Regions from separate parts of the Kribbella sp. NPDC049584 genome, predicted to be linked through region 1. Evidence: riboswitches for the same ligand, from Rfam matches in the RefSeq annotation. Region 1 holds a riboswitch; each other region holds the start of a gene.
What was found. A riboswitch is a leader RNA that binds a small molecule or an ion and turns the genes downstream of it on or off. The one in region 1 is predicted to bind ZMP and ZTP.
Positions count from the first base shown of each region.

Region 2: it holds a riboswitch for ZMP and ZTP, as region 1 does, so the genes downstream of both, AB0J62_RS29425 (5-aminoimidazole-4-carboxamide ribonucleotide transformylase) here and AB0J62_RS12930 (tetrahydrofolate dehydrogenase/cyclohydrolase catalytic domain-containing protein) in region 1, are expected to answer to the same signal.
Region 3: it holds a riboswitch for ZMP and ZTP, as region 1 does, so the genes downstream of both, AB0J62_RS23740 (glycine hydroxymethyltransferase) here and AB0J62_RS12930 (tetrahydrofolate dehydrogenase/cyclohydrolase catalytic domain-containing protein) in region 1, are expected to answer to the same signal.

Region 1 covers NZ_JBFAPF010000003.1:238,867-242,131, forward strand. The annotation lists gene AB0J62_RS12920 (prephenate dehydrogenase) at 1-223, opposite strand, end outside; gene aroH (chorismate mutase) at 220-588, opposite strand; gene AB0J62_RS12930 (tetrahydrofolate dehydrogenase/cyclohydrolase catalytic domain-containing protein) at 710-1,552, opposite strand; ZMP/ZTP riboswitch at 1,572-1,657, opposite strand; gene AB0J62_RS12935 (beta-N-acetylglucosaminidase domain-containing protein) at 1,657-3,265, opposite strand, start outside.
Region 2 covers NZ_JBFAPF010000010.1:37,239-40,503, reverse strand. The annotation lists gene AB0J62_RS29430 (AAA family ATPase) at 1-374, shown strand, start outside; gene AB0J62_RS29425 (5-aminoimidazole-4-carboxamide ribonucleotide transformylase) at 379-1,305, opposite strand; ZMP/ZTP riboswitch at 1,307-1,383, opposite strand; gene AB0J62_RS29420 (nuclear transport factor 2 family protein) at 1,386-1,757, opposite strand; gene AB0J62_RS29415 (class I SAM-dependent methyltransferase) at 1,764-2,495, opposite strand; gene ilvD (dihydroxy-acid dehydratase) at 2,549-3,265, shown strand, end outside.
Region 3 covers NZ_JBFAPF010000007.1:77,953-81,217, forward strand. The annotation lists gene AB0J62_RS23735 (DHA2 family efflux MFS transporter permease subunit) at 1-377, shown strand, start outside; gene AB0J62_RS23740 (glycine hydroxymethyltransferase) at 427-1,875, opposite strand; ZMP/ZTP riboswitch at 1,904-1,986, opposite strand; gene AB0J62_RS23745 (acyl-CoA dehydrogenase family protein) at 1,985-3,265, opposite strand, start outside.

The sequences.
Region 1 (3,265 bases):
CCACCACCGCGCCGACATGGTCCGGCGGTACGGCGACCACGACCAACTGCGGCTCGATCTGGACCAGGCGCGAGCCGGCACCGATCCGCTCTGCCATCAGCGCGTTGTCGGGGTTCCCGTCAACGAGCTCCACGACCACGCCCAGGCGGGCGAGCGCCAAGCCGATCGACGTACCGATCAGGCCGGTGCCGACGATGCGAACCGGACCGCGGAGCTCGCTCACTGAGCGCCCGTGAGATCTGGACGAAGGGCGACGGCACCGTGGAGGTAGACGTGCTGGATCTTGTCGCGGGAGCGCGGTGTCTCGGTGTGCACCATCAACCGGACCACCCGCGGCAGTGCGTGCGGGACCGGGATCTCCTGCATACACATCAGCGGTACGTCGGTCAGCCCGATCTGCCGCCCCGCGACGGCCGGGAACTCCGAACGCAGGTCCGACGTGACGGTGAACAGGATGCTGATCAGATCCTCGTTCTCCAGATCGTTCGCCTCCAGGACCGCCTTCACCAGCTCCGCGGACCGCTCGAGCAGGTGCTCGCGCTCGTCCACGTCCAGCTGGGTGGCACCCCGGATCGCCCGTACCGCCACGTGCTCGCCTCCATACGCCGTTTCCGGTTGGTCGCCGGTTCATCTCCCCCAACCCTAGGCCAGAGTAGTCAAGGAGTGGACAGCCGTCTCGGATCGTGCACGGCGCGAACGGGTGCGACCCTTAACCCAGCTGGGCCGCGGCGGCGTCGACCGTCTGCTCGAGCAGGAGCGCGATCGTCATCGGCCCGACGCCGCCCGGGACCGGCGTGATCAGGCGGGCCACCTCGGCCGCCTCCTCGAAGTGCACGTCGCCCACGTTGCCCTCGTTGTAGCCGGCGTCGACGACGACCGCGCCCGGCTTCAGCCAGTCGCCGCGAACGAAGTTCGCCTTGCCGACGGCCGCGATCACCACATCCGCGGTCCGGACCAGCTCGGGCAGGTCCCGGGTCCGCGAGTGCGCATAGGTCACCGTCGCGTTCGATGCCAGTAGCAACATCCCGGCCGGCTTGCCGAGGATCGGGCTGCGGCCGATCACGACCGCGTGCGCCCCTTCGAGCGGTACGTCGTACGCCGCGAGCAGCCGCATGATCCCGCCCGGCGTCGCGGACCGGAACCCCGGATCCCCGAACGCCATCGCCGCGAAGGACCGCATGGTCACGCCGTCGACATCCTTGGCCGGGTCGATCGCCTCGAACGCGGCCCGCTCGTCGATCTGCGCCGGCACCGGGTGCTGCAGCAGGATCCCGTGCACCTCCAGATCCTCGGACAGCTTCCGGATCTCGGCGACCAGCTCGTCGGTCGTCGTCTCGGCCGGCAGGACGACGCTCCGCGAGGCGATCCCGGCCTTCTTCGACCGGTTCTGCTTCATCCGCACGTACGTCGCCGACGCCGGGTCGTCACCGACCAGCACGGTCGCCAGGCACGGCTGCACGCCATACTGCTCCCGCAGCGCGGCTGCGCGCTCCGCCGCCTTGGCCACCATCTCGGCGGCGAGGTCGGTCCCAGTCATCAGCTCGGCAGTCATCTGCGCACTCCTCCTCGTCAAAGGGTGCCCAGGCGCGCGGCGAAAGCCGGATGGCAGACCGTTCCCCGGTGGTCGTCCACCTCAGCGCCAGTCGCGGTCCGCCCTCAGGATACCGGCCCGCCGGACCACCCCGCCTCTTCGATGAACCTGTCGGCCACCCCGTCGCCGATCCGGATCGGGACCTTGCTGTGCGGGAGGCGGACGTCGCGGATCTCGTTGGCCTGCGTGACCAGGTGCTCGATCTCGTCGCGGGCGGTCGCCACGTCGGACGAGTTGCCCTCCGCCTGCGCCTCGAACACGCGCAGCGCCTGGCGCAGCGCGCCGCCCCAGTAGAACGAGGCGTCCAGCCAGGGGTCGGTCTCGGCTTCGAACTCCGGGTCGATCACGCCGCTGCGGATCTGGGCGGACGCGTTCTCGATCGCCTCCAGGTACGGCTCGAGGTCAGCGATCGCCCCGGCCAGATCGCCGTCGTCCCAGGTCGCCTTGAAGGCCGCGATCTTCGACGCCAGCACCGGCGCGTTGATCAGATGCAGCTTCCCGTCGTACGTCGTCAGGTCCGCGAAGACCTCCAGCGCCGCGATGGTCGCGGCGTCTCCCCCGGCACGCTCGGCGATCGCACGGCGCCAGGACGCGTCGGCGTCGTACGTCGCGGGCTTCCAGCCGAACTCGGCGAACGAGTACAGAGCGAGTTTGCTGGCCGCGGCCTGGTTCATCGGGTTCGAGATCACGCCGACGACGTGCTCCGCCAGTCCGGGCTCGCGGCCGGTGTACGCCGCGAGCAGGATCCGGCCGTGCGCGTAGTCGTTGACCGGGTAGTTGTCCCAGATCAGGATGTCGTGCCCGAACACCGCTTTCGCCGCGGCCGCTTGTTCGCTCGTGATCCGCTCCGGAACGACCGCAGTACCGGTCCAGTGCACGATCACGGCCGGATCGAGCTGCTCCCGCAGGGCCTGCTTGTACGGCGTCTCTTCGAGGTCGTAGTACTCGGTCGGGACCATCTGCAGCGGAGCGACGTCCGGCTTGGTCGCGATCCACTCCCGCTGGACGCGGTTGCACAGGTCGGCCTGCGCGGCGCCGGCCGCGCCACCACCCGTGCCGTACTTCGTCGCGTCCTCGTCGGAGTGCCATTTCTCGTACTCGATGTCGTCGAGCGGCACGTTGAACACCCGGACGCCCAGCGCGTACAGGGCCTCGAACTTCGCGATCAGCGCCTGGAAGTCCTCGTCGGAGGTGTAGGCGATCGAGAGGCCGGGCGAGAGCGCGAAGGTGAAATCGACCTTGTTCCGCCGAGCCCGCTCGATCAGCTCGCCGAGCTCGGCCAGCTTGTCGGCCGGGTAGGGGTCGCGCCACTGTTCGCGGTGGTACACGTCGTCCTTCGGCGCGTACTGGTACGTGTTCATCTTGTGCGCGCCGAGATAGTCCAGGTGGTCGAGGCGGTCCGCATGCGACCACGGCGTGCCGTAGAAGCCTTCGATCGAGCCGCGGTACGGCAGCGTCGGCCAGTCGCGGATCTCGACGCCATCCACATGGTTGCCCTGGACAAGCTGGTCGAGCGTCAGCGCGGCGTAGTAGGTGCCGCGGGTGTCGACGCCGTCGAGGACGATCTGGTGGTCGCCGACGGCGACGACGTACCCCTCGGCCGGCAGACCGGCGGCCGGTTCGACGTCGAGACCGGTGCCGCCGAGGTGAACCGTCACCGCGGCCTCGCCGTCG
Region 2 (3,265 bases), on a different contig from region 1:
GGCAGAACGAGGTGGTGGTCGACGTGATCGTGGCGACGGTCGCGGTCTATGCGCGCGGCGGGTACGACGTGGTGGTGGACGGCGTAATCGGTCCGTGGTTCCTCGCCCCGTTCCGCGCGGCCGCGGCCGCGGCCGATTGGAGGTTGTCGTACGTCGTCCTGCGGCCGGACCTGGACACGACGTTGCGGCGCGGCCGGTCCCGCGGCGGCGTGGAACTGACGGACGCGGACGCGATCACCGGCATGCACGGGGCGTTCGCGGATCTCGGCGAGCTCGAGCCGCACGCGATCGACACGTCCTCGCTCGATCCCGCGGACACCGCGGCCGAGGTCCGCAAAGCCGTTGCCTCAGGCGACTATCTGCTCAGCGCTTGAGGTTTCAATGCCTGAACAGCCGAACTCCCGTCGCCGACCAGGTGATCCCGAGGGCAGCGCACGCGGCGGCGACTTCGGGTGAGCGGATCGATCCGCCGGGCTCGGCGATGTGGCTGACGCCGCGGCGATGGGCCTCCTCGACGTTGTCGGTGAACGGGAGCGCGCCGTCGGACACCATCGAGACGCCGGTCAGCGGTTCGTCCGACCGGCGTGACCACCACAGCTGCGCCTTCTCGCCGGCCAGTCGCGTGCAGTCCACCCGGGACTGTTGCCCGGCCCCGATGCCGATCGCCGTCCCGTCCTTCACCATCACGACGGTGTTGGATTGGGTGTAGCGGGCAACGATCAACCCCAGCAGCAGGTCCCGGGCCGCGTCGTCCGGCAGCGAATCGTCGAGCAGGTCTCGTGTCAGCGGCCGCGCATCCCGCTCCTGCGTCAACCGCAGGCCGTAGAGCTCGCGCGCTTCCTCTGCCGGCGGCTCGAAGCCGGGGTCGGCCTGCAGTACGAGAAAGGTCCCGCGCTTCTTCGCCGCCAGGATGTCGACCACGCCCTCGTCGTACCCGGGCGCGATGATGCCGTCCGACACGACCCGCTTCAACACCGCCGCCAGCTCCGCGTCGACCGGATGCGAGACCGCAACGAAGTCGCCGTACGACGACTTGGGATCGACGTCGCGCGCCCGCGTATAGGCCTCGACCACGCTCCCGCCGAGCGCCGCGCCGGCCGGCGACACATGCTTGTACGACGCAGCCGCCGGTACGCCGAACGTCGCAGCAGCCTCGCGCACCAGCTGCCAACCGGTCAGCGCATCCAGCACATTGATGTACGACGGCTCGCCCGAAACCACCGTGAACGGCGCGCGATCGACCGGCGCCATCACGGCCGTTTGATGCGGATTCATCCCATAACGCACGAGGACCTCCGAGGTCAGTCGGAGGCGCCCAGGCGGACGACGCCTTGTTCTTCGCTCCCCGGTGGTACCCCACCCTCGCCAGTCGCGGTCCAATCAGCTTAGTCGCGCCACGTCCCGGTCCAGTCGTACAGCGGGGCCGTGGTGGCGTACTCGCGGAGATACACGATGCGCCCCTGGTCGAGCCGCGCGACCGTCGCGCCGTCGAACGCGCCGGGCTCGCCCTTCCACGTGCACTCGAAATGCCACTCGGCAACGAGCAGCTCGCCGGCCCCGTCCCGCGACGTGATCTCCCACGCGTCGACGGTGCCGCCCGCGCCGTACCAGGCGTTCATCCACTGCTCGACCCGGGCCTTGCCGCGGTAGACCGGCCCGTAGCACTCGATCACGACGCAGTCGTCGGTCAGAGTGTCTAGAACGCCGGCGATGTCATGCCGCCGCCATCCGTCGATATAGGCCTCGAGTCGGTCCACGGTCGGTCAGCTCCTGGTGGCGTGGAAGATCAGTAGGCGCGAGTCGTCGGTCAGCGGCTCCTGGTGCCAGCCGCCGTGGACGGTGATGTTGGTGAAGCCGGCTGACTCGAGGTCGGTTGTGATGTCGGCGGGGGAGCGGAAGTAGAGGGTGTTGCGGTAGACGGCGTCGTGGCCGTCCGGGAAGAGGTTGTGGGCGTCGAAGACCACTCGGCCGTCGGCATCACCGCCGACCTCGATCAGGTCGAGCCATTCGACGAGGTGGCCGACGGAGGTGTCGCGTTCGCCGTACGTCGTCTCGCGGGTCCACTGCTCCCACGCCCGCGCCGCCGGATTGCGCGACTCGAAGCTGATGACGCCGCCTGGGCGGAGCGCCTTCGCGAGCGCGGCGAAAACCTCGCCCTGGTTGTTGATGTGCATGATCGTGTTGCCGGTGATGATGACGAGGTCTGCGTCGCCGGTGGGATCGACGGCGCGGAAGTCTCCGTCGATCCAGGTGACTGCATCCGCTCCCGGCTGACGGCGGGCGTAGCCGAGCATCGTGGGGCTCGGGTCCACACCGATCACCGCCCGGCCCGGGGCGACGAGCGAGCGGGTGAGCAGGCCGGTGCCGCAGCCGAAGTCCAGGACCTTACGGGCACCGGAGGCCAGCGCGCGGTAGTGGGCGTGGTCGTCACCCGGTGGGTTGTCGAGGTCGTACAACTCGACCAGTCGTTCGTCGCCGTACGGATCGTCACTCACCCGCGAATGCAATCACAGGCGTCGTCGAGTGACGAAGGAATAGAGTGACTCGCATGGTCGATGTGAAGCCCCGCAGCCGGACAGTGACCGACGGGCTGGAGGCCACCGCCAGCCGGGGGATGCTCCGCGCGGTCGGGATGGGTGACGACGACTGGGCCAAGCCGCAGGTCGGAGTCGCGTCCAGCTGGAACGAGATCACCCCGTGCAACCTGTCCCTCGACCGGCTCGCGAAGGCCGTCAAGGAAGGCGTGCACGCGGCCGGCGGCTACCCGCTCGAGTTCGGCACGATCAGCGTCTCCGACGGCATCTCGATGGGCCACGTCGGCATGCACTACTCGCTGGTCAGCCGGGAGATCATCGCGGACTCGGTCGAGACCGTGATGGAGGCCGAGCGGCTCGACGGCTCGGTGCTGCTGGCCGGCTGCGACAAGTCCCTGCCCGGCATGCTGATGGCCGCCGCCCGGCTCGACCTCGCATCGGTCTTCCTGTACGCCGGTTCGATCATGCCCGGCAGGCTCGGCGACAAGGACGTCACGATCATCGACGCGTTCGAGGCGGTCGGCGCGTGCGTCCGCGGCCTGATCACGCGGGAGGAGGTCGACGCGGTCGAGCGTGCGATCTGCCCGGGCGAGGGCGCCTGCGGCGGGATGTACACCGCCAACACGATGGCTGCGTCCGCCGAGGCCCTCGGTATGTCGCTCCCCGGCTCAGCCGCACCGCCGGCGGTCGATCGTCGCCGCGACGGCTACGCGCGCAAGTCCGGCGAGGCC
Region 3 (3,265 bases), on a different contig from region 1:
TCGATCCGGAGCGGGCCGGGACCGGATCCGGTCTGCTGCAGGCCTTCCGGCAGGTCGGCGGCACGGTCGGCGTCGCCGTACTCGGGACCGTCCTCAACTCGGTCTACCGCCACGACCTCGACACGACCGGACTGCCCGCACAGGTCGCCGACGCGGTCGAGAAGAGCCTGGGCGGCGGCCTGGCGGTCGCCGCCCAGGCGGGCTCGCCGGAGCTGCTCGCCAACGTCCGCGACGCCTTCATGAGCAGCCTGAACACCACGATGTGGGTGTCGGCAGCCATCGCCGCCGCCGGCGCGATCCTCGCCGCGATCCTGATGCCGAAGCGAGCCGCGAAGGCTTCGCAGGACGCGCTGATCGGCGTCCAGCAGGACGCCTGACCGCAAACGAAAGCGCCCGCTCCGGAGAAGGAGCGGGCGCTGTTCTCCGTCAGTTGAGCACGAGGCCCGGGTACAGCGGGTGCTTGTCGAGGATCTCGGCCGAGGCGGCGCGGGTCTTGTCGGCGACACCGTCGGCGAGGACGTACTTCGCCTTGGACGGCGCGCCCGCGGACGTGGTCGTCGGGGTGGTCGAGGACAGCACGTCCACGATCAGCTCGGCGACCCGGTCGAACTCGTCGGCGCCGAACCCGCGCGTGGTGAGCGCCGGCGTACCGATCCGGATGCCCGAGGTGTACCAGGCGCCGTTCGGATCGCGCGGTACGGCGTTGCGGTTGGTGACGATGCCCGCGTCGAGCAGCGCAGACTCCGCCTGCCGGCCGGTGATGCCGTACGACGACACGTCGAGCAGCACCAGGTGGTTCTCGGTGCCGTCGGTCACGAGCTTCACGCCACGCTTCATCAGGCCCTCGGCCAGTACGACGGCGTTGTCCGCGACGGCCTGCGCGTACTCCCGGAACGACGGCTGCCGCGCCTCGGCCAGCGCGACCGCCTTCGCGGCCATCGTCTGGCTCAGCGGACCACCCAGCACCATCGGGCAGCCGCGGTCGACGGACTCGGCGTACTCCGGCTGGCAGAGCACCATGCCGCCGCGCGGACCACGCAGCGACTTGTGCGTCGTGGTCGTGGTGACGTGTGCGTGCGGGATCGGGTCGAAGTCCCCGGTGAAGACCTTGCCCGCGACCAGACCGGCGAAGTGCGCCATGTCGACCATCAGCGTCGCTCCGACCTCGTCGGCGATCTCGCGCATCTTGGCGAAGTTGACCTTGCGCGGGTACGCCGAGTAGCCGGCGATCAGGATCAGCGGCTTGAACTCGCGGGCCTTGCGGGCGACCTCGTCGTAATCGAGCAGGCCCGTCTCCGGGTCGGTGCCGTAGGAGTGCTGGTTGAACATCTTGCCGGAGATGTTCGGCCGGAAACCGTGGGTCAGGTGACCGCCGGCGTCCAGCGACATCCCGAGCATCTTCTGGTCGCCGAGCGCCTTGCGGAGCTTGGTCCAGTCGTCCTCGGACAGGTCGTTGACGTGCTTCGCGCCCGCCTCGGCCAGCGCCGGGGACTCGATCCGCTGCGCCAGGATCGCCCAGAACGCGACCAGGTTCGCGTCGATTCCCGAGTGCGGCTGGACGTACGCGTGCGGGGCGTCGAACAGCGCCCGCGCGTGGTCGGCGGCGGTCTGCTCGACGGTGTCGACGTTCTGGCAGCCGGCGTAGAAGCGGTGACCGATCGTGCCCTCGGCGTACTTGTCGGACAGCCAGTTGCCCATCGTCAGCAGGGTGGCGGGGGAGGCGTAGTTCTCGCTCGCGATCAGTTTCAGCGAGGACCGCTGGTCGGCCAGCTCGGCCTTGATCGCGCCGGCGATCGTCGGTTCGACCGCGGCGATCACCTGCAGCGCGTTGTTGTACGCGGCCGACGCGGCGGCGGCATCGAAGGTTTGAGTCATCGTTGTCTCTCCTGCGGTTGCAGTGGGTCGAAGGCACCCAGGCGCACGGTGCCGACGGGTTTCGCTCCCCGGTGGTTCTCCACCTTCAGCGCGCCAGTCGCGACGCCGCTCACCCTACCGCGCGCTCGAGGATCAGTGGGAACGGTGTGGTCCTCGGCAGGGTCCCGAAAACACCGCCCCAGTCGTTCGCCAACCGGGACGCCACGAACGCGTCCGCGACCGCCGGTGTCGAGTACCTGATCAGCAACGAACCCTGCAGGCACAGGGCCATCAGCGCGGCCAGCCTCCGGGCGCCTGCCTCGGCGTTCTCGATGTCAGCAAGCGCTTGCAGTACGTCGTTGACCGCTGCATCGAGCCTGGCGTCGGCGCCTTGTACGGCGGCCATCTCGGTCAGCCAGGCGTCGAGCGACTCGGGCCTTCTCAGGGCTCGCAGTACGTCGAGCGCGTTGACGTTCCCCGACCCTTCCCAGATCGAGTTCAACGGCGACTCCCGGTAGAGCAACGGCAGCCCGGACTCCTCGACGTACCCGTTCCCGCCCAGACACTCCAACGCCTCCGCCACCATGAACGGCGTCCGCTTACAAACCCAGAACTTGGCCAACGGCAGAGCAATCCGCCGAAACGCCGCCTCCTGCTCCGCGCTCCGCCCCGACCCGCCCGGCACCTCCCCGTTCCCCGCGCCGCCGGCCCCTCTGGGGCCGGCGGCGCGGGATGCATCTACTGCTGCCGCGAGGCGCATGGCTAGGGCTGTGGCCGCTTCGCTCTCGATGGCCAAGTCGGCGAGGACGTTCTGCATTGCCGGCTTGTCGGCGAGCAACCCGCCGAAGGCATTCCGGTGCCTGGTGTGCCAGATGGCCTCGACGAGCGCTCGCCGTTGGAGTGCTGCCGAGCCCAGCACGCAGTCCAATCGGGTCGCCGCCACCATCTCGATGATCGTGCGTACCCCGGCGCCTTCCTCGCCCAGCCGGTATCCGATCGTGCCGTGGAACTCGACCTCGGACGACGCGTTCGACCGGTTGCCGAGCTTGTCCTTCAGCCGCTGCAGCGCGAACGGGTTGCGGTTGCCATCAGCAAGCACCCGCGGTACGACGAAGCAGCTCAGCCCGTCCGGCGCCTGCGCCAGCACCAGGAAGACGTCGACCTGCGGCGCCGAGCAGAACCACTTGTGCCCGTTCAGCTGGTACTCACCGTCGCCCACGGGCGTCGCGGTGGTGAGGTTCGCCCGTACGTCGGACCCGCCCTGCTTCTCGGTCATCCCCATCCCGGCGAGCACACCGCTCTTCTGGGCGACCGGCAGCCGGCGTACGTCGTACTCCGTCGACGCCAGCTGCGGGACCCACTCCTTCGCGAGGCGTTCGTCCGCGCGCAGCGCCGGCACCGCGGCGTACGT